One region of the Thalassospira sp. MIT121401 genome, then DNA from elsewhere that is predicted to be linked to it. Evidence: predicted binding sites of a transcription regulator. Region 1 holds the regulator's gene; the other holds the start of a gene.
The links. Region 1 encodes HrcA, which represses chaperone genes, less so after heat shock. Its sites were predicted from a motif close to GTTAGCACTCNCCNNNGGNGAGTGCTAAC; they were not measured.
Positions count from the first base shown of each region.

Region 2: the regulator HrcA is predicted to act here: its motif matches at 5,533-5,561, upstream of groES (co-chaperone GroES).

Region 1 covers NZ_CP138926.1:448,404-457,985, forward strand. The annotation lists gene SIB88_RS02115 (NAD-dependent deacylase) at 1-712, opposite strand, end outside; gene grpE (nucleotide exchange factor GrpE) at 848-1,492, opposite strand; gene hrcA (heat-inducible transcriptional repressor HrcA) at 1,544-2,602, opposite strand; gene rph (ribonuclease PH) at 2,905-3,621, shown strand; gene rdgB (RdgB/HAM1 family non-canonical purine NTP pyrophosphatase) at 3,699-4,295, shown strand; gene hemW (radical SAM family heme chaperone HemW) at 4,407-5,600, shown strand; tRNA gene SIB88_RS02145 (tRNA-Leu) at 5,770-5,856, shown strand; gene SIB88_RS02150 (hypothetical protein) at 6,047-6,838, opposite strand; gene SIB88_RS02155 (hypothetical protein) at 6,896-8,194, opposite strand; gene SIB88_RS02160 (type I restriction endonuclease subunit R) at 8,258-9,582, opposite strand, start outside.
Region 2 covers NZ_CP138926.1:3,347,257-3,356,838, forward strand. The annotation lists gene SIB88_RS15445 (NADH:flavin oxidoreductase/NADH oxidase) at 1-153, shown strand, start outside; gene dctP (TRAP transporter substrate-binding protein DctP) at 325-1,326, shown strand; gene SIB88_RS15455 (GGDEF domain-containing protein) at 1,326-3,242, shown strand; gene groL (chaperonin GroEL) at 3,465-5,120, opposite strand; gene groES (co-chaperone GroES) at 5,181-5,468, opposite strand; gene SIB88_RS15470 (hypothetical protein) at 5,857-7,329, opposite strand; gene rfbC (dTDP-4-dehydrorhamnose 3,5-epimerase) at 7,545-8,102, shown strand; gene rfbA (glucose-1-phosphate thymidylyltransferase RfbA) at 8,109-8,990, opposite strand; gene rfbD (dTDP-4-dehydrorhamnose reductase) at 8,983-9,582, opposite strand, start outside.

The DNA of each region.
Region 1 (9,582 bases):
CCAGATCGGTCGCCGACCCGTATGCACTGTGTTCAAACAGCGTCGCACCCGAACTTGGTTCAAGATTGAGCTCGACCGTTTCCGCCCCGGCTTCTTCATGGGCGACTTGAACAAACCCGGCAGCCGGATAGACATTTCCCGATGTCCCGATCGAGATAAAAAGCCCGCATTCGCCCAAGGCGGCGTAAATGCGTTCCATCTCAAGGGGCATTTCGCCAAACCACACGACATGCGGACGAAGCCCGCCAGCCTTGCCACAGGACGGGCAGGGGGTTTTCGTGGCAAGATCATCAGACCAGTGGGCAAGAAGATCACAATGGTTGCAGCGGATTTTCAAAAGCTCGCCATGCATATGGATCAGGTTTTTTGATCCGGCCCGGTTATGAAGATCATCAATATTCTGCGTCACCAGCAGCACAGGCCCCGGCCATTCGGCTTCAAGCCGGGCAAGGGTAATGTGGGCGGCATTGGGTTGAACCGCAGGGTCAAGCAATCCGGTTCGGCGGTCATTATAGAAATAATGCACCAGATCAGGGTTGTTAACGAAGGCCTCGGGTGTGGCGACTTCGGAAATATCGTATTTCGCCCAGATACCGTCAGGATCGCGAAATGTATGCAGGCCGCTTTCCTTGGAAATGCCCGCACCGGTCAGAATGACAATCGGGGCGGCTTCGTCACGCAGGATTTCAATCAGATCGGGGCGGAGCGGCATCTTAGTGATCCTTGATTGGCAGGGGACTTTTGCCCGACAGCCTAATGCAAACAAAACACCCCCGCCAAGTATGTCTGGCAGGGGTGGTTGCTAAACCCGATCCGCTAAAACCGGTTTATCTGAATATTGTGGCGATCAGGCCGAGGTGTCGACATTGCTGCCCGGGCCGTCTTCCTTGGCCGGGGCTTCGCCGGCCGGATTTTTGGTCACACCGACCATTGCCGGGCGCAGCAAGCGGCCCTTAAGCACGTAACCGGCCTGCATGACCTGTGCGACATGACCGTCCGGATATTCCGGGTTCGGCATTTCAAACACGGCCTGATGTTTGTTCGGATCAAGCTTTTCACCAAGCGGTTCAAGCTTTTCGATACCGTTCTGTTCCATCGCCTTGAGCAGCGCCTTTTCGGTCATCTCGACACCGTCAACCAGCGTTTTCATCGCCGGGTCAGCATCGGATGTATCACCGGCTGCTTCGAGTGCGCGGCGCAGGTTGTCGCCCACATCCAGAAGGTCACGGGCAAATTTCGTGATGGCGTAGTTGCCGGCATCCTCGACGTCTTTTTTTGCACGACGGCGGGTGTTTTCCACCTCGGCGGCCTGACGCAACAGACGGTCTTTCAGTTCTGCGACTTCGGCTTCAAGGGCTGCGACCGGATCTTCGATAACAACTTCTTCGCTTTCTGCCTCGGTCGCCTCTGCTGCGACGTCTTCAGCTGCGGTTTCCTCTGCGGCATTTACATCCTGCAGATCTTCCGGATTGTTTTTTGCGGTTTCCGACATGGCTAACCTTACTACTTTCACGTTGTGCGGCCTGACACGCAGCGCCGCGATTTATCCAATCAGTCGACCGACCAGCTTGGCGGTATAATCGACCAGCGGAATGATCCGGGCATAATTGATCCGGGTCGGTCCGACAACCCCGATTGCGCCCACAATGCTGCCTTCTGCATTCTGATAGGGCGAAATCACCATCGACAGACCCGATCCGCCAAACAGTTTATTTTCCGACCCGATGAAAATCTGAACGCCCTGGGCATCCGTCGTCACATCGAGCAATTCAATCATCTGATCACGGGCCTCAAGCACGTTAAACAGGCGGCGAACGGTCTCAAGCTGTTCTATCGTATCGATATTTTCAAGCAGCTGGGACTGTCCCTTAACGATCAGAGACGATCCCTTGACCCCGCCGGCCCATGTCGCAAGGCCCGCATCAATCAGATTGGCCGAAAGATCATCAAGCTCCTGCTTGAGCTGATCGCGTTCCTTTGTGATCAGTACTCTTGCATCATCAAGTGTCTTTCCAGCCAACCGGGTATTTAGATAATTCGCCGCCTCTGTCAATGCCGAGGCAGGCAAATCGACCGGTACATCCAGGATTCGGTTTTCAACCGTGCCGTTCTGCGACACCAGAACCGCAAGCACTTTTCCGGGCGAAAGTGCAACAAATTCAATCTGTTTAAGCCGGATGCCATCGGTTTTCGGTGCAACCACAAGGCCTGCGCAGCGCGACAGGCCAGACAGCATTGTGGTCGCCTCGCCCAGCATCTGATCAAGCGAATAGCCCGCCTGTTCGCAATTCTTGGTCAACTGGTCGCGTTCGGCATTGGGAAGATCGCCGACTTCCATCAGGGCATTCACAAACAGCCGCAAACCCTTTTCACTGGGAAGGCGGCCGGCTGAAACATGCGGTGCAACCAGAAGACCCATGTCTTCAAGATCGGACATGACATTGCGAATGGTTGCAGCCGAAAGATTTTCGGACATGCGCCGGGCAATGGACCGCGACCCGATCGGTTCGCCGGTTTCGACATAGGCATCGACAATCTGGCGGAACACTTCACGTGACCGCGCATTCATATCGCCCAGCAATGTATCGTCAAAATGCGCCATTTGTTCTGTGCCAACCGGTTCAGACAAAGCTGTCTCAATGCTTTTGAGAATTTAGTCAGGCAAGGCGATGGCGTCAATCACACCGCGGGGCCACACGTGGTGAAAGCTGCATTGCTTCAAGCCCTTGGTTTGAAAACGTTGTTTGCCGACCGGGTCATTGATGTGCGAATCGGACGCAATTTTGACGGGGAAACTGCTGGACCTTTGGCGGGTGGCGCCGTACTTTGGGCCAAATTTTCAGACAGTTCGCCTTTGTTGCTTTGTCACAAGGGCCTGACCTTACAAACAAGAGGTTCCCACTCATGCGCCCATCCGGCCGTACCCCCGATCAGCTTCGTGACGTAACCATTGAAACCGGTGTTTCGAAATATGCCGAAGGGTCCTGCCTGATCAAATTCGGCGACACCCACGTTATTTGTACCGCCACGGTCGAAGACAAGGTGCCTGGCTGGATGCGCAATTCCGGCAAAGGCTGGATCACCGCAGAATACGGCATGCTGCCGCGTGCCACCGATTCGCGTATGCAGCGTGAAGCTGCGCGTGGCGGCCAGTCGGGCCGTACCCAGGAAATTCAGCGTCTGATCGGTCGTTCGATCCGTGCTGTGGCCGATATGAAAGCCATGGGCGAAATGCAGATGCGTCTGGATTGTGATGTCATTCAGGCTGATGGCGGTACCCGTACCGCATCAATCACCGGTGCCTATGTCGCGGCCCATCTGGCATTTCAGGGCGTGCGTCGCCTTGGCCTGATCAAGGAAATCCCGCTGACCCAGCCGGTTGCTGCCATCTCATGCGGTATTTATGAAGGCGAGGCCGTTCTTGATCTGGATTATGCTGAAGACAGCAATGCGGGTGCTGATGCCAACTTTGTGCTGGCGGGCAATGGTGGCATCGTCGAGGTGCAGGCAACTGCCGAAGACGTGCCGTTTGATCGTGACTCTTACGACAAGATGTTCGCGCTGGCGGAAAAAGGCTGCAAAGAGCTGTTTGCCAAACAGCGCGAGGCCCTTGGCCTTTAAGCTGGAATTGCAGTTTGCGGCAGGCATCTCACCTGCCGCTTTTCACATCTGACCCTTATTGTATCCCAGGCAGAAAAATGGCGCGTCGTTTTACGGAAAAGAAACTGGTGATTGCCAGCCATAACAAAGGCAAGATCAAGGAAATTGGCGAATTGCTCGCCCCGTTCGGGATCGAGGTATTTTCAGCCGGCGAACTTGATTTGCCAGAGCCCGAAGAAACCGAAAAGACCTTTATCGGCAATGCGCAGCTGAAATCGATGGCCGCGGCAAAGGGGGCCAATCTTCCGGCACTGGCCGATGACAGCGGCCTTGCGGTTTCCGCCCTTGATGGTGCACCGGGGATCTATTCGGCGCGCTGGGCCGGTCCGGACAAGGATTTCGACATGGCGATGGAAAAGGTCCAGAACGGGATCGGCAACCACCCGGATCGCCGGGCGTCCTTTATCTGTGCGCTGTCACTGGCCTGGCCCGATGGGCATGTCGAGAATTTCGAAGGCAAGATCGATGGCGAAATCGTCTGGCCGAAGCGCGGTCGTCACGGATTTGGCTATGACCCGATCTTCCAGCCCAAGGGATATGACGAAACCTTTGGCGAAATGGACCCGGCCAAAAAGCATGAAATGAGCCACCGTGCCGATGCCTTTGCCCAGCTGGTCAAGGCCTGCTTCGAATAAGCCTTTCACAGGTCCAAACCCTGCATTGAACATATGCACGCATCGCTGATGTCATGATCGGCGGTGCGTGTTAGTTTATGGCCCTTCTTCCCGCATTTAAAAGAGTTCCGCGTGTCCGCACCCCTTGTCGAAACCGTGCCGTTTGGCATCTATATCCACTGGCCGTTCTGTCTGTCGAAATGCCCCTATTGCGATTTCAACAGCCATGTGGCGAACAGTGTCGATCATGCCCGCTGGCGCAAGGCGCTGCGCGCAGAGCTTGCTGCGGGTGCCGCACGTCATCCGGGGCGCGTTGTCGGGTCGGTTTTCTTTGGCGGTGGTACGCCGTCGCTGATGGATCCGGAAACCGCGGGCGCGCTGATTGCCGATATCAAGACCTTCTGGCAGGTCACGGACGATCTTGAAATCACGCTGGAAGCCAATCCTGGCACGGTCGAGATTGACCGTTTTTCGGCCTTTGCGGCGAATGGCATCAACCGGGTATCGATCGGTATCCAGGCGCTTAATGACCGTGATCTTAAATTCCTGGGCCGTGTGCATTCCGCCAAGGAGGCGCTGCGCGCCCTTGATGTGGCGACCACGGTGTTTGATCGCTTTTCATTCGATCTGATCTATGCCCGTCCGGAACATGATCCCAAGGCCTGGCGCAAGGAGCTGCGCGAAGGGCTTGATATCGCCAATGGTCATATCTCGCTTTATCAGTTGACCATCGAGCCGGGCACACAGTTCTATACCCTGCATCAGCGCGGCGAACTGGTGGTGCCCGACGAAGACCTTGCCACCGAACTTTACGAAATCACCCAGGAAGAAACCGAAGCGGCCGGTTATCGCTGTTATGAGGTTTCCAACCACGCCAAGCCCGGTCAGGAAAGCCGTCATAACCTCGTTTACTGGCGCTATGGCGATTATCTGGGCATTGGCCCGGGCGCACATGGCCGCGAAGCCGTGATTCAACCCGATGGCAGCACCATCCCGATGGCAGTGCGTCGCCACCGTGCGCCGGAAATCTGGCTGGATCGGGTGGAAAAGCATGGCCATGGCACGCAGGAAGAAACCGTGCTGGATGCGGATGAACGCCTGCTTGAAATGGTGATGATGGGCCTGCGGCTTAATGAAACCATTCCGGTATCGCGGTTTGATCGGATCATTGGCAAGGCACCACGTGATGTGCTGGATTCGGAACGGCTCGAAACCCTGATCGCGTCGGGTGATCTGATCTGTGATTCTGCGGGCCTTCGGGCAACCCAGCAGGGCAGAAACCGGCTGAATGGTGTTCTGGGCTATTTGTTCGACCATTCGGCGTGATGTGAAAATCCGCGAAAACCAAGGAAAATCCGTGTGTTTTCGGCCCAAGGCGGCTTTGCGCGATTTAGTTTCACCAAACCATCAAAAAGTTGGTTGACACTTTAAGCTGACCGCGTATATTCCGCCCCGTTCCGGCGGACACCGCCCGAACAAAACCAGATGCCCCTATGCCCAGGTGGCGGAATTGGTAGACGCGCTGGCTTCAGGTGCCAGTGGCCATTAGGTCGTGGAAGTTCGAGTCTTCTCCTGGGCACCATACCCCAAAAACATAATGTTTTCAAAGGCTTCTCAGCCTGGGGTTTGCTGTTTGTACTACATAAAAGTACTACCGATTTTCCTTCCCTGCTGACTAACATTTCAGACACAAATCTCGTTCTACACGAGCTGACTGTCGAGTTGAAGACCCAAAAGGTTTTGAGCGCCATTTGGGCCTGTTGAAAAGGCCTTCAGTCGTCCTTTCGCCTTCTCGCAGACCAACCCTTGGGCCATGGCCGAGAGGGCCTTCCTTGCTCGTTAAATCGCTTCTGGACGAACGTTGAGATGTCACCGATACGGTGATCTACCAACAGCTCACTTGTCTCTGCCAGTTGGCGACCAATGTGTCTCAAGACGCGTCCACGAGGGCGGGGGTAGACGTGCAGTTCAGTCGTCCGCGTCATTGCGCTGGTGCTGTTTTGTGTGTCCCACTTCTTGTGGGTACCTGAAGCCATCTTATGAATGAGCTTCGCACCTTGGACTTGCTTAAATTCTGATGTGAGTACCGGCTGAGGGTCATCCTTTACGACCAGCTCGATGGCCAACCACGAAGCGATGACAAGCAAAGGGTCAATTCCGTGGTGCCGTAGTCTTGCCCATGCAGCTTTTGCACGATCTGACGGGGATAGGCCGCGAAGTCGGAATGCCTCGATGTTGCGCCCTGAACGCTGATACAGGCCCCTCACACGACCGATGGCGTCTGTGACCCAAACATCATCAGTATTGGCCAGAAGCCATTCTAACGCCGCGTGGCGATAAGGATTTACATCCCGCGCAGTATAGCTGCCCTTGACCACACTTCCGTGACGCTGGAAGTGTTCATAATGGGAGCGGCAGTACTTCTTGTCCAAACCATCATTGGTGCCTGCACGAGCAGGTTTTCCACAGCCGATGATGCGGCAGTAACCGTACATGTGGTTCGGAGTTTTGGCGCGTTGCTTGATCTCCGATTGACGTCTAATAAATCTTTGATAATCATTCATTTTTTATGAGTCCCTCATTTGGAAAGCGGAGGCTCTCCTTAAGGATATACACCAGCCTCAATTCCCCTTCTCAATACTTACCAGTCCATCAATACCAGTGTGTGCTTTGAAGGTAGAGAGCATCACTTCCCTGACCTGGTCTTGTGAAGAAGAAGGAACAATCAAAGCATCGTGAATAGGCAAAGCAACGATGTTCATTTCCTTGAGACGAAGAAGGGTGTCGATCAAGATTTCACTCTCGATGAACTGAGTATCATGACCAATGCCAGTATAGAATTTGGAGCTGATAGCAGGGTGAGCTGCCTCGATTGCTTTACATACATCGGTGATGTGATGGTCTCTGGCAAAACTCTGGCGTACCCCCTTGGGCATCCTGGTCAGAGGTTTGGTGCTGAAGAGCATTGCATTCATGACCCGCTTAATCCCTGACCTGTGATTGGCAAAGCCTGGGACAGAATATAGGTCGTCTGCGGGTGGTTCTTCCTCCAGCATTCCGTAGATGATGCGTGGGGTCATCTGACCGTAGTCGAGTTCCACGACAAACTCATCACCGATCATGAGACTACCAAAGCGGTCTTTCTTCTTAAGTCGTTGCCAGAAGCCGCCAAAGAGGCGTCCACCACTGTCAAACCGTTCTTGGGTGAATATCCTGCGCAAGCGACGGTCGTTGGAGTCTATGAACCTTTCACCTTCATTCAGCATTGCTTCGTCAAAGCTGAGGTCAGCACTATCCAACCAACTGTTGATGTCTCGTACCTGTTGTCGATAGAGGATAGTTTCAGGCGTATCGTCGTATTCGATGTCTTCACCTTCATCCCAGAAATCCTCCTTCTTGCTGCGCAGAATGATGACTTCCTGATCATCAGCAAGACCGAAATCCTCGATGGAGAGGTCATGCTCATGAATTCTCCTCAATGCCCTCCAGCCTGCCTTGATAGTCGTTCTCCGAGCAGGTCCAAAGTAACCCTGATGGCCCACTTCGAGTGTGATGTAATCCATCTCAGGCGCGATCATCATATCTAGGATGGCTGGGAGCTTCTTGTTCAGTGCATCTGGGCGATAGCGACTCTTCCGCCCAAGAACCTGGTTGGAGCGGGTGATGAATATGTCGCCTATATCACCGGTGAGATGGTGATAAATCGCATCGCAAAGGATGGCTGAAACTGTTCGTTCAAAAACGGTTTGGTCAGCAGGACGGCGAGTACGTTTCCGAAGCTTGTAGTAACGTTCGTAGCTTTCAAGGAGCTTGATTGCTTCTTCAACAACTTGCTTTGCTTTGTCGGTGATGGGGATGCGCCAAGGGTTGAATGGGCGGTCGTCAAGTTTCTGTTCTTTTTGGTCTTCTGTATCAGTCATTCTGGTGGTCACAACATAGCCACCCCTCTCGTGCAGGGGCAAACATTGGCGGATAAAGGGAAATTAGTGGAGCGTAGAGTAAATGCTCGCCCCACCGCCAGAGTAAGAACTGAAGATGTGGGCAAATGCGGCATGGCATTTATCTTCGTATATCGTCTCGTCGTATACTTCTGGAAGGCCACGGTCCAGTTCGATCTCAATGGCCTGTCTCACAGCGCCCCTGGTGGCTGCTTTCTCTCTCCAGTCCAGAACCAGCTTTTCAGCCTTAAGCTTCTCCAGCAGGCTCTTACAGACCTTCTTGACCTGTTCTCGTTGTTTGTCGGTCAATGCGGGTTCTGGTTGCGTCAGAATGTCAAAGACAGCCAATTCCTCTTCGGTCAGGCCTTCACGCATGGCGCGTTGGTCTTCTTCATTGGTTGACGCAGCAAGGTCAAGCAACTGGTCGAAAAGCTCGTCAATGTTGGCACTGCCGGAGTTGTATCTTGCAATCAGTTTCTCGAACTTTTCGAGGAAGTCGGCGCGTGACGGATTAAGCTTTGCCATCTGGACCAGCTTCTCGTTCAGCAACGCCTTCAGCTTTTCAGCCTCGGTCCGTTTCCGACCCTTGGCGAACTTTTCCTTGAGCTTCTCGAAGTCGATCTTGCCCAGGTCGTAAAGTTTTTCATCAGGCGTTTCGTGGATAAGGTAAGGCATTGGTGCGACAGAGCGGTCGAGCAAGTCTTCAACCTGGTCCATGACTGCCGAGATGTCGATAGGAGGGGCTTTTTTCTTGATCTTGATTGCTAACACCGAGATCAAAACTGCGTCGGCTACAACTTCATTGGCGATTTTATCAGGAAGAATGGCCCGGTACACGCGTGAGACAGAGGACGCCATGCTAAGGAACGTTCGTTTCTCGTCGTCGTTTTTGATTAGCTTCTCAAGTGCATCATCAACGAGGGCAATTTTTTCGAAACCCTTTGCCTCTTTGATCTTGGTGGGGTCAATTTCCCTTTCGACCATATAGCCTATCGCTGGTGCGATCAGCTTCTTGAGGTGTTCGACAAGTTCACTCTTGTCTTTGATCGGCTGTTCGCCACCGCTTCCGGCCTCTCCTCCATAGATCGACAAGGCTTCCTGAAGCTTCCTGAAGACGCCCACATAGTCGACAATCAAGCCCGCTTCTTTGCCTGGATACTTGCGGTTTGCCCTGGCAATTGTTTGCATCAGGGTATGGTTCTTCATCGGCTTGTCGAGATAGATGGTAGAACAAGACGGGACATCAAACCCGGTAATCCACATCGCACAGACAAACACAAGGCGCAGCGGATTGGCAGCGTCTTTGAATTCCTCGTCAATATCGCCTTCGACCATCCGTCTGCGGTGAGGCAGAATGTCCAGACCCTTGG
Region 2 (9,582 bases), 1.7 Mb from region 1:
ACCGGTCAGGCCGATGCCATCGCCCTTGCGCGCGGTATTCTCTATGATCCGCGCTGGCCATGGCATGCCGCGGCAACCCTTGGCGCCGAAGTCAAAGCAGCCCCGCAATATCTGCGCTGCCAGCCACGCAGCCTGAAGAAACTGTTCGGCTGATCCCCGTCGGGTAAAGCCCCATCCGCAAAAACTAGACGATCGGATAGGTTTTCTTGATGTAGGTCAAGGCTACCTATCCGACCTTTCCCCTACTTTGGCAACATTCTGAAATCATTCAAAACAGCGCGCCTTTTACACGGTGCCTGCCAATTTCTGCCAAGGACCGGGAACGTGAAATCTGTATTGCGCGCACTTGTTATCGCCTGTTGCATGACGCTGACTGTCACTGGCGCGCGCAGTGCCGAAATCCTGATTTCGACCGAAAACACTGCCGATCATTTCCAGACCATTTTCCTTCAGAAATTTGCCGCAACCCTGAATTCCGAGATATCCGAACACAGGTTTCGGGTCATTCATTCGGCCCAGGCCTTCAAGGACCGCGACGTCGCCGAGGCATTATCGACCGGACGGATCGCAATGGCCGCCCCGGGCATCTGGCACCTTGGTCGATTTTCGGCCGACCTCAATGCGCTTTTATTGCCCAGCTTCATGGGGCTCGGCTCTGCCGATGTGCGCAAGATTGTCGATGGCGATTTCGGAACGCGATTGAACCAGTCCCTTGAAAAGAACCTTAATGTCCGGGTTCTGGGAAGGTGGCTTGATCTGGGACCGGCCCATATTTTTACCCGCAACGTCGCGGTCAATCATTTCGGGGACCTTCGCGGATTGCGCATCCGTTATGCCGGGGGCGAAGGCAATGCCTTGCGGCTTAAGGCCATGGGGGCCATTCCTGTGTTGATCCCCTGGCCCAACGTTCCCGACGCCCTTGATCGCAAGGAAATAGACGGTCTTCTGACCACCACCAGCACCGTGGTCAGCGCCGCCCTTTGGAAGCACGGCATTGCCCATGCGTTTCTGAGCTATTCCTATTATCCGTTTTATGTGCCGCTGATTTCCCATGATGTCTGGGCGCGGCTGAAACCGGCAACGCGTGATATCATCTTGCAGGTCTGGGAAGATATGGTTGATGGCGGCCGGAAACTGGCGGTCACGCACCAACAGGCATCCCTGATTACCGCGGCACAAAACAATATCGACATTGCCGACCCGGGTCTGGCTGAACGCCAGAAGCAGCGCCTTGTACTGCTTGCCCATCAGGGGGAACTCGCCGCGACCGCAGGCATATCGCAATCTGCCGTTCGCACCCTGACCCAGATCGCGGGACAACCGTAATGCCGGCAAAAACCACATATCCCGGCTGGCGGCGCATCCTTGACGAACAGTTCCTGAGCGTCTTTTTGTCGATCGGATTGCTTCTTGGCGTGTTGTTCCTGATGGCCTGGCAGACGGTCTCAGAACGGCAAACCGCCCGTCAGCGTGCGATCGATACCACCGGCTTTGCCATCACCACCTATGGCGACAATCTTTCAAGCATCCTGATCAAGGCTGACAACACCGCCCTGATGGCGGCACGCGAAGCAGTGATTGTTCCCGATTTTGATCTTGAACGTCATCTGTCAACCATGATCAAGGATGACAACAATCTGGTCGGGTATATCCTGCTTGATGCGGCGGGCAGGATTGCCCATGACTTCACATTTTTTGATTTTGATAAAACCGTCCTTCCGGTTTCGGAAATCATTGCACGCCATCGCGATGACTGGATCGAACCGGCCTTTCGCGCCACATCGACCCTTGGCCTGAAATCTGGATATCTTGCTGTTGAACGCGGCATCTGGTCGCCGAACGGTACGTTTCTTGGCGTGATAGTGATCTTTCTGGCGATTGAAAACCCGTATGAGGACACGCCGCTTGAACGGTTCCTTGCCGGCTCACGGATGCGGGTTGCGACCCTCAATACCGATGATCTTCTGGCCGAAGTCCAGTCACCCCATATCGGAACCACCGACTGGTTTTCCGCCCGTCAGGAAGAAGCATTCTGGGATCTGAATGCCGACAGCGACAAGATCGATATGGGGGGTGTTGCCCTGTTTGGGGATTTTGTGCTTGCGCGCAAGAACCTTGATGGTCTTCCGATCACCATTTACATGCAGGTGCCGATCAACAGTTTCATGGGTAACTATGACACCACCCGTCAGACCGCGCTGATTGCATCGGGCGTGGTGATTGCCGTGACCCTGTTTCTGTTTTTGCAAATCCGCATTGACCGCAAGACCAAACGCCGCAATGAACGCAAGCGCCTTGAACTCGACAAGCGGCTGCAATTCGCCCTTGATAGCACCGGTCAGGGTCTTTGGGACTGGGATTTCGCCAAGCAGCAGGGATACTATTCCGATAACCTGTACCGGTTGATGGAAATCCATCACGGCGAAGTCTGCCTGACTTTTGACAGCTTCAAGGACCGCATTCACGCCGATGACCGCAAACAGTTCGATGCAGCCATCGCCGAACATATCAGCGGCAACAAACCGGCCTTTGAAATAGAAGTCCGCATGCATGTCGGATCGGAAGATCAGTGGAACTGGTTCCATCACAGCGGGTCGGTCATTGAATGGGACCGCAATCGCAAACCCAAACGGATGATCGGCCTGCTCAAGAACATCCACCATCAGAAACTCAAACGGATCGATCTTGAATTCAAGGCCCGCCATGATCCGCTAACCGGGCTTTTGAACCGCACCGCGTTCGGAGATTACGCCCGCCGTGTTCATGCCTTGTCCCTGCGCACGAACCGGCCTTATTGCATGGTGATGCTCGATATTGATCACTTCAAAAAGGTCAATGACACGTTCGGACATGATTGCGGGGATATTGTTCTGAAACGGATATGCGACATCACGTCACGCGCCCTGCGGTTTGAAGAGGAAAAGCTGTTCTTCCGGCTTGGCGGCGAAGAATTCGTGATCTTGCTGTCGCAAAATGATTGCGCTGCCGGGGCTGCTGTGGCCGAACGTATCCGGAAAAATGTTTGCGCCGAACCGATCCTGGCGGATGGCCATCACATCGACATCACCATCAGCGCCGGTGTTGCTGCCCATCGCGACAGCGAACTTCCCGACATCACGCTAAGACGTGCCGACTGGGCCCTTTATCAGGCCAAGAATACCGGCCGCAACCGGGTATGTCGCGCGCCGGGTACCACCGATGTCAGCTTCCCGGATCCCGAGACCATGCGCAACACGGTGTAGTGATCTGTTGACCTGAGCAAACGGGATTTTCCCGCCCTATAGCAAACGTCCCCTTGAACAGGTCCGTCCCCCCCCCACCCGACCAGATACTGCTTGCTGGCCCGGCATCACGCGCCGCGTTTCATACGCCTGTCTTGTCGCGAATATATGAAATTCCCCAACAAAAAAGGGCCCCGCAAATGCGGAGCCCTTCCTGTAGTGCAAGGTCGGTAGGTGTAAGGCTTAGAAGCCCATGCCACCCATGCCGCCCATACCACCCATGCCACCCATGTCAGGTGCGCCGCCAGCCGACTTGTCTTCCGGCTTTTCAGCGATCATGCATTCGGTGGTGATCAGCAGACCAGCGACCGATGCTGCGTCCTGCAGGGCAGTACGAACAACTTTGGCCGGGTCGATGATGCCAGCTTTGATCAGGTTGGTGTATTCGCCTTTCTGGGCGTCATAACCGAACTCGACGTCGTCCTGCTCAAGCAGTTTGCCAGCAACAACCGCGCCGTCTACGCCAGCGTTGGTTGCGATCTGACGAACCGGTGCCTGAAGGGCACGGCGAACGATGTCAACACCGATGGTCTGGTCATGGTTTTCACCTTCGAGACCTTCGAGCGCCTTGACCGAGTACAGCAGAGCCGTACCACCACCAGCAACGATGCCTTCTTCGACAGCCGCGCGGGTTGCGTGCAGAGCATCGTCAACACGGTCTTTACGTTCTTTAACTTCGATTTCCGAAGCGCCGCCGATTTTGATCACTGCAACGCCGCCAGCGAGTTTCGCGAGACGTTCCTGCAGTTTTTCACGATCGTAATCAGAGGTGGTTTCTTCGATCTGGGCGCGGATCTGACCAACACGTGCTTCGATCTGTGCTTTCTCACCGGCACCATCAACGATGGTGGTTTCTTCTTTGGTGATGGTGACAGATTTCGCGGTGCCGAGCATATCAAGCGAAACGTTTTCCAGCTTGATGCCGAGATCTTCGGAGACAACCTGACCACCGGTAAGGATGGCGATGTCTTCGAGCATTGCTTTACGACGGTCACCGAAGCCCGGAGCTTTGACAGCAGCGATTTTCAGGCCACCGCGCAGCTTGTTGACAACCAGGGTTGCCAGAGCTTCGCCTTCGATGTCTTCAGCAATGATCAGAAGCGGCTTGCCGGACTGAACGACCGACTCAAGCAGCGGAAGGATCGGCTGAAGCGAGGAGATTTTCTTGTCGAACAGCAGGATGTACGGAGCATCCATTTCTGCGACCATTTTCTCCGGGTTGGTCACGAAGTACGGCGACAGGTAACCACGGTCGAACTGCATGCCTTCGACAACGTCGAGTTCGGTGTGCAGGCCTTTGGCTTCCTCAACGGTGATAACACCTTCGTTGCCAACTTTTTCCATGGCTTCGGCGATCATTTCGCCAACTTCACGGTCACCGTTTGCAGAGATGTTACCAACCTGTGCGATTTCGTCGCGACCGGCAACTTTACGTGCACGGCTCTGGATGGATTCGATGACTTTTGCGGTTGCAAGGTCGATACCGCGTTTCAGGTCCATCGGGTTCATGCCGGCAGCAACGGACTTGTTGCCTTCACGAACGATTGCCTGTGCCAGAACGGTTGCGGTCGTGGTGCCGTCACCAGCCAGATCGGCGGTTTTCGACGCGACTTCGCGAACCATCTGTGCGCCCATGTTTTCGAACTTGTCGGTCAGTTCGATTTCTTTGGCGACCGAAACACCGTCCTTGGTTACGCGCGGCGCGCCAAAGGATTTTTCGATAACAACGTTACGACCTTTCGGGCCGAGCGTCACTTTGACGGCATCAGCGAGAATGTCGACACCGCGCAGCATTTTGGAACGTGCGTCGGTGGAGAATTTTACTTCTTTAGCAGCCATAATATTCTTTCCTCTCTATGAGACGGATGAACGTGGACTTAAGTCACCCAAAGGGCTGACTTATTCCATGATGCCCATAATGTCGGACTCTTTCATGATCAGCAGCTCTTCGCCGTCGACCTTGACTTCGGTGCCCGACCATTTGCCAAACAGGACTTTGTCACCTGCTTTGACGTCGAGGGCTACGACCGAGCCATCATCTTTGCGAACGCCAGAACCAACAGCGACGATTTCGCCTTCCTGCGGTTTTTCTTTGGCGGTATCCGGAATAATGATGCCACCGGCAGTCTTGGTGTCGGACTCGACACGACGTACCAGTACTCGATCATGCAGCGGACGGAACTTCATTTTAGACAACTCCGTGTTAAAGCTAAGGCTCGTTTAAAACTACGACTAACCGGGATGAGCCCGTATTAGCACTCACCCCCGGCGAGTGCTAACAGCATTTATTGAAGTGCCTGTTCAAAGTCAATAGGAAGATGCAAAAAGACGCAGAACTGTCACGATTTTTGCGCAATTATGGCCGCTTCGGGCGCGCGAAAAACCGCCATGTACGACGGGGTGGTGATCACAACATTTTCCGATCACCGACACAACCCCTTGCCGAAAAATAATGCGGGCCCATCCGATCACAATGGGCAACAGCAGAATCGCTGAAAAATATTTTTGCCTCCCTGATCAGGGTTCCCGGCGGCCTATCATTCGGGTGTGCCCTCACGTCCGGCACCGGGATCGGTCATTTCAGGTCGAAATAGCGTCCAAGCAATTCCGGCTCGTCAAAATGGCGTCGACCGACAAAGGCCGTTGCATGATGCCCCCACTGGCGCATGGCGCCGGGCTTATCAATCCCCAACGGCCACAAGATAAACCGTTCCAACCGTTCGGTGCCGGGCACAAAACCGTCTTCGTCATACAGGCTGGCAAACCCTGTCCCATCGCCAAGTGCAAGACTGCCAAGCTGCTGCTCTGCCACAAGGGCGGAGGCAACGGTGTGATGTGCCTCATATTGATCACGGGCCGTCACCGCCATCAGATAGTGACTGACGGCATCGATCCACAGAATCGGCCGGGCCAATACCGATGATGCCACCACACCAGCCGGACTTTCCGCCGTTTCGCGGATGTCGCCATCTTCGGGGGCTTCAATCCGGTGCAAAGACGGGCTTGGGAAAAACAGGTGATAACAACCACAGCCATGAATGGTATCGGCAATTAATGGCGCCCCCTTCTCATCAAGGGTCACCCGCCAGATCAGGGCATCAAGATGCCCGGCAAGAATGTCAAACATGCCCTGTGCCGGGCGCTCCGGGAACCAGACGGTATAGATGATTTGCGGATACCATTGATCATTGAACCAGGTGTGACCAAGCCGATAGAAAATCGATGGCCGATCAATATCGACATGCGCAACCGCCCCTTTGGCCGATAAGGACGGATGCCCGATCCGGTCGCTGTCAGACTGTACCCGGACGCGAAATTCCGGCGCATAGGCCCGGGCGATATTTTCAAGCTCCACCGCGGTTGGAACCAGCCGGCCAAATGCGTCCTTTCTGATGTCCTCTATGGCAAGGGTCGCGGCCCCGCCATCGTTTAGGCTGGACAGTTGATAGCTTTCCCATGCGCCAAGCCCAATCAACGCATCCGGTCCAAGGCCAAAACTGCCCAGATTGTCGCGCTTCCATCTCTCGTAACCAAAATGGGCCGCAAAAGCCGTCAACGGGTAAAACCCGGCGATCCGCTGAAAATCAAGATAGTCGTCCGGAACGAAAACCGACTTCGACAAAGCCTGATAATCAGCCATATCCAGTTGTGCTGCCATCTGATCTGCGCACTCTTCAAGACGCGCAAGTGATGACATCGACGCATCGCCAAGATTACGAAATTCCGATGCCCGCGCCGCACGATCAAGCCCGCGCATTTGCGCTACCCAGTCGGCAAAAAGCACATCAGCCGCCTGCCCGCCTGCGACCGCAGCGCCAACCTGTTTGCCCATCAGCACCGAATTACGATTTGCGCGCAAGAACGGGAACGCTGCCACTTTGCTGGTGGACGCGTTTCTTGTGCCGTAACTGGCGACAGCGTGATCAAAATCAGAAAGTTGTTGTGCGCAAACAGGTACGGATGTTGCAACATCACCCTTTTGCTGGCTTGCACATGCGCAAAGCAAGCTCAGAAGCACAATGCTCATATAGTGCGAACGAAACTTCATTTGTTTCTCCGTCACTGTTGTTGCCCACCCATTTGCGTGCCTGACCATTGGTGCGCATGAACAGGCTTGTTTTAAGGGTGTTACTTTTTCTCTTTTATACCTGATGGCAATATCAGCATGAACAGTATCTTTATCATAATGCGCAAATGCGATAAGCCATTTCGTCTGTTACGCGTCATCCGAATTGTTGCTGAATTCTGTATAAGGCCCAGTCCATGAAGTTTGAAGCCCTTGAAATTCCGGATGTAAAGGTTCTTTACCCCAAGCAGTTTGGTGACGAACGCGGGTTCTTTTCGGAAACTTATAGCCAAAATGCTTTCCGTGCTGCGGGAATTGAGGAAGTTTTTGTCCAGGACAATCACTCTTTGTCACGTGACACAGGGGTGCTGCGGGGTCTGCATTATCAGTGTCCGCCCTTCGCACAAGACAAACTGGTTCGTGTTGTGCGTGGTCGTATTCTTGATGTTTCCGTTGATATTCGCGCGCACTCAAAAACGTTCGGCAGATGGGTTGCGGTTGAAATCAGTGCGAAAAAATGGAACCAGATTTTCGTGCCAAAAGGATTTGCCCATGGCTTCGTAACGTTGGAACCTGATACGGAAGTTACCTATAAAGTATCTGCACCCTATGCACCTGAGGCAGAACGTGCCATCAAATGGAACGATATCGACCTTGCGATCAAATGGCCATTTGATGCCAGCGAAGTGATGCTTTCCACCAGAGACGCAGAAGCAATGACATTTGCTGAATATAGAAATGATCCAGCCTTTTAGGGCCGATCAAATTTGATCGAGTGTCTTGAGAACCGTCTGCAAATAGGTTTTGTAAGAGCTTACACCATAATATCCGATCAACTTCTCGAACTGATCGACCGATATCAAGCCGCTGCGTAGTGCTATTTCTTCCGGGCATGCAATCTTGAGGCTCTGACGGTTTTCTACCGTGCGGACAAAGTTTGCCGCATCAAGCATTGCACCATGCGTTCCCGTATCAAGCCAGGCATAGCCGCGCCCCATTTTCTCCACGCGAAGCTGACCACGTTCGAGATACGCCTTGTTCACGTCTGTGATTTCAAGTTCACCGCGTGCAGATGGCTTCACGGAACGCGCGATATCAACAACATCCTGATCGTAGAAATAAAGCCCGGTAACAGCATAATTGGACTTTGGCTCTGCCGGTTTTTCCTCGATATCCAGGGCAACGCCATTCCGGTCAAACTCGACAACACCGTAACGCTCGGGGTCCTGCACAAAATATGCAAAAACGGTTGCCCCTTCTTTCTGTGCCATCGCATTGGCGAGCAAATCCGTAAGCCCGTGACCAAAATAGATATTGTCGCCAAGAATAAGGCAACAATCATCATTTCCAATGAAGTCTGCGCCGACAATAAAGGCATCAGCCAAACCGCGCGGTTCAGTTTGCACCGCGTAATCCAGCTTCAATCCCCATTGGCTTCCGTCACCCAACAGTTCCTTAAATAGCGGCACATCACGAGGAGTACTGATGACAAGAATTTCTCTGATCCCCGCCAACATCAGGGTAGTCAGCGGATAATAAATCATCGGCTTGTCAAAAACCGGCTGCAGTTGCTTTGAAACCACAAGCGTTGAAGGATGCAAACGGGTTCCGGTACCACCAGCCAGAATGATCCCCTTACGCATGAAGGTTACCCTTCTCAAGATCGGTCAGCACCCGTCCGAGGCTTTCATCCAAAGACGGGAAATCGACACCAAAGACTTCTTTGACCTTCCTGTTTGACAGGGCGGAATAGGCCGGCCGCTTGGCCGCACTCGGAAATTCATCCGAACTGACTGGCGTCATCTGGCAATCAATCCCTGGCCAGTCAAATCCGAAAACATCCGCGCCGATGATCTGAATGCGACGGGCAAATGCGCACCAGCTTATTGGCTCGTCCGAAACCACATGGTAGGTGCCAGGTGTCTGAAATGCGTCTGCAACTGCAACCGGTAAAACCTGCAAGACTATGCGTGCAAGATCATATGCGCTGGTCGGGCATCCTATTTGATCATCGACAACCTTGACCTCATCGGTCTCTGCCAACAGGCGACACATCGTTTTGACGAAATTCTTGCCAAACGGGCTATAGAGCCACGACGTTCTGAAAATCAGATGTTTTGGGTTCAGATCACGAACCGCTTGTTCCCCGGCAAATTTTGTTTGTCCATATACGCTCAACGGTGCAATGCGATCCGTCTCGATATAGGGTTCTGTGGCATTTCCATCAAAAACATA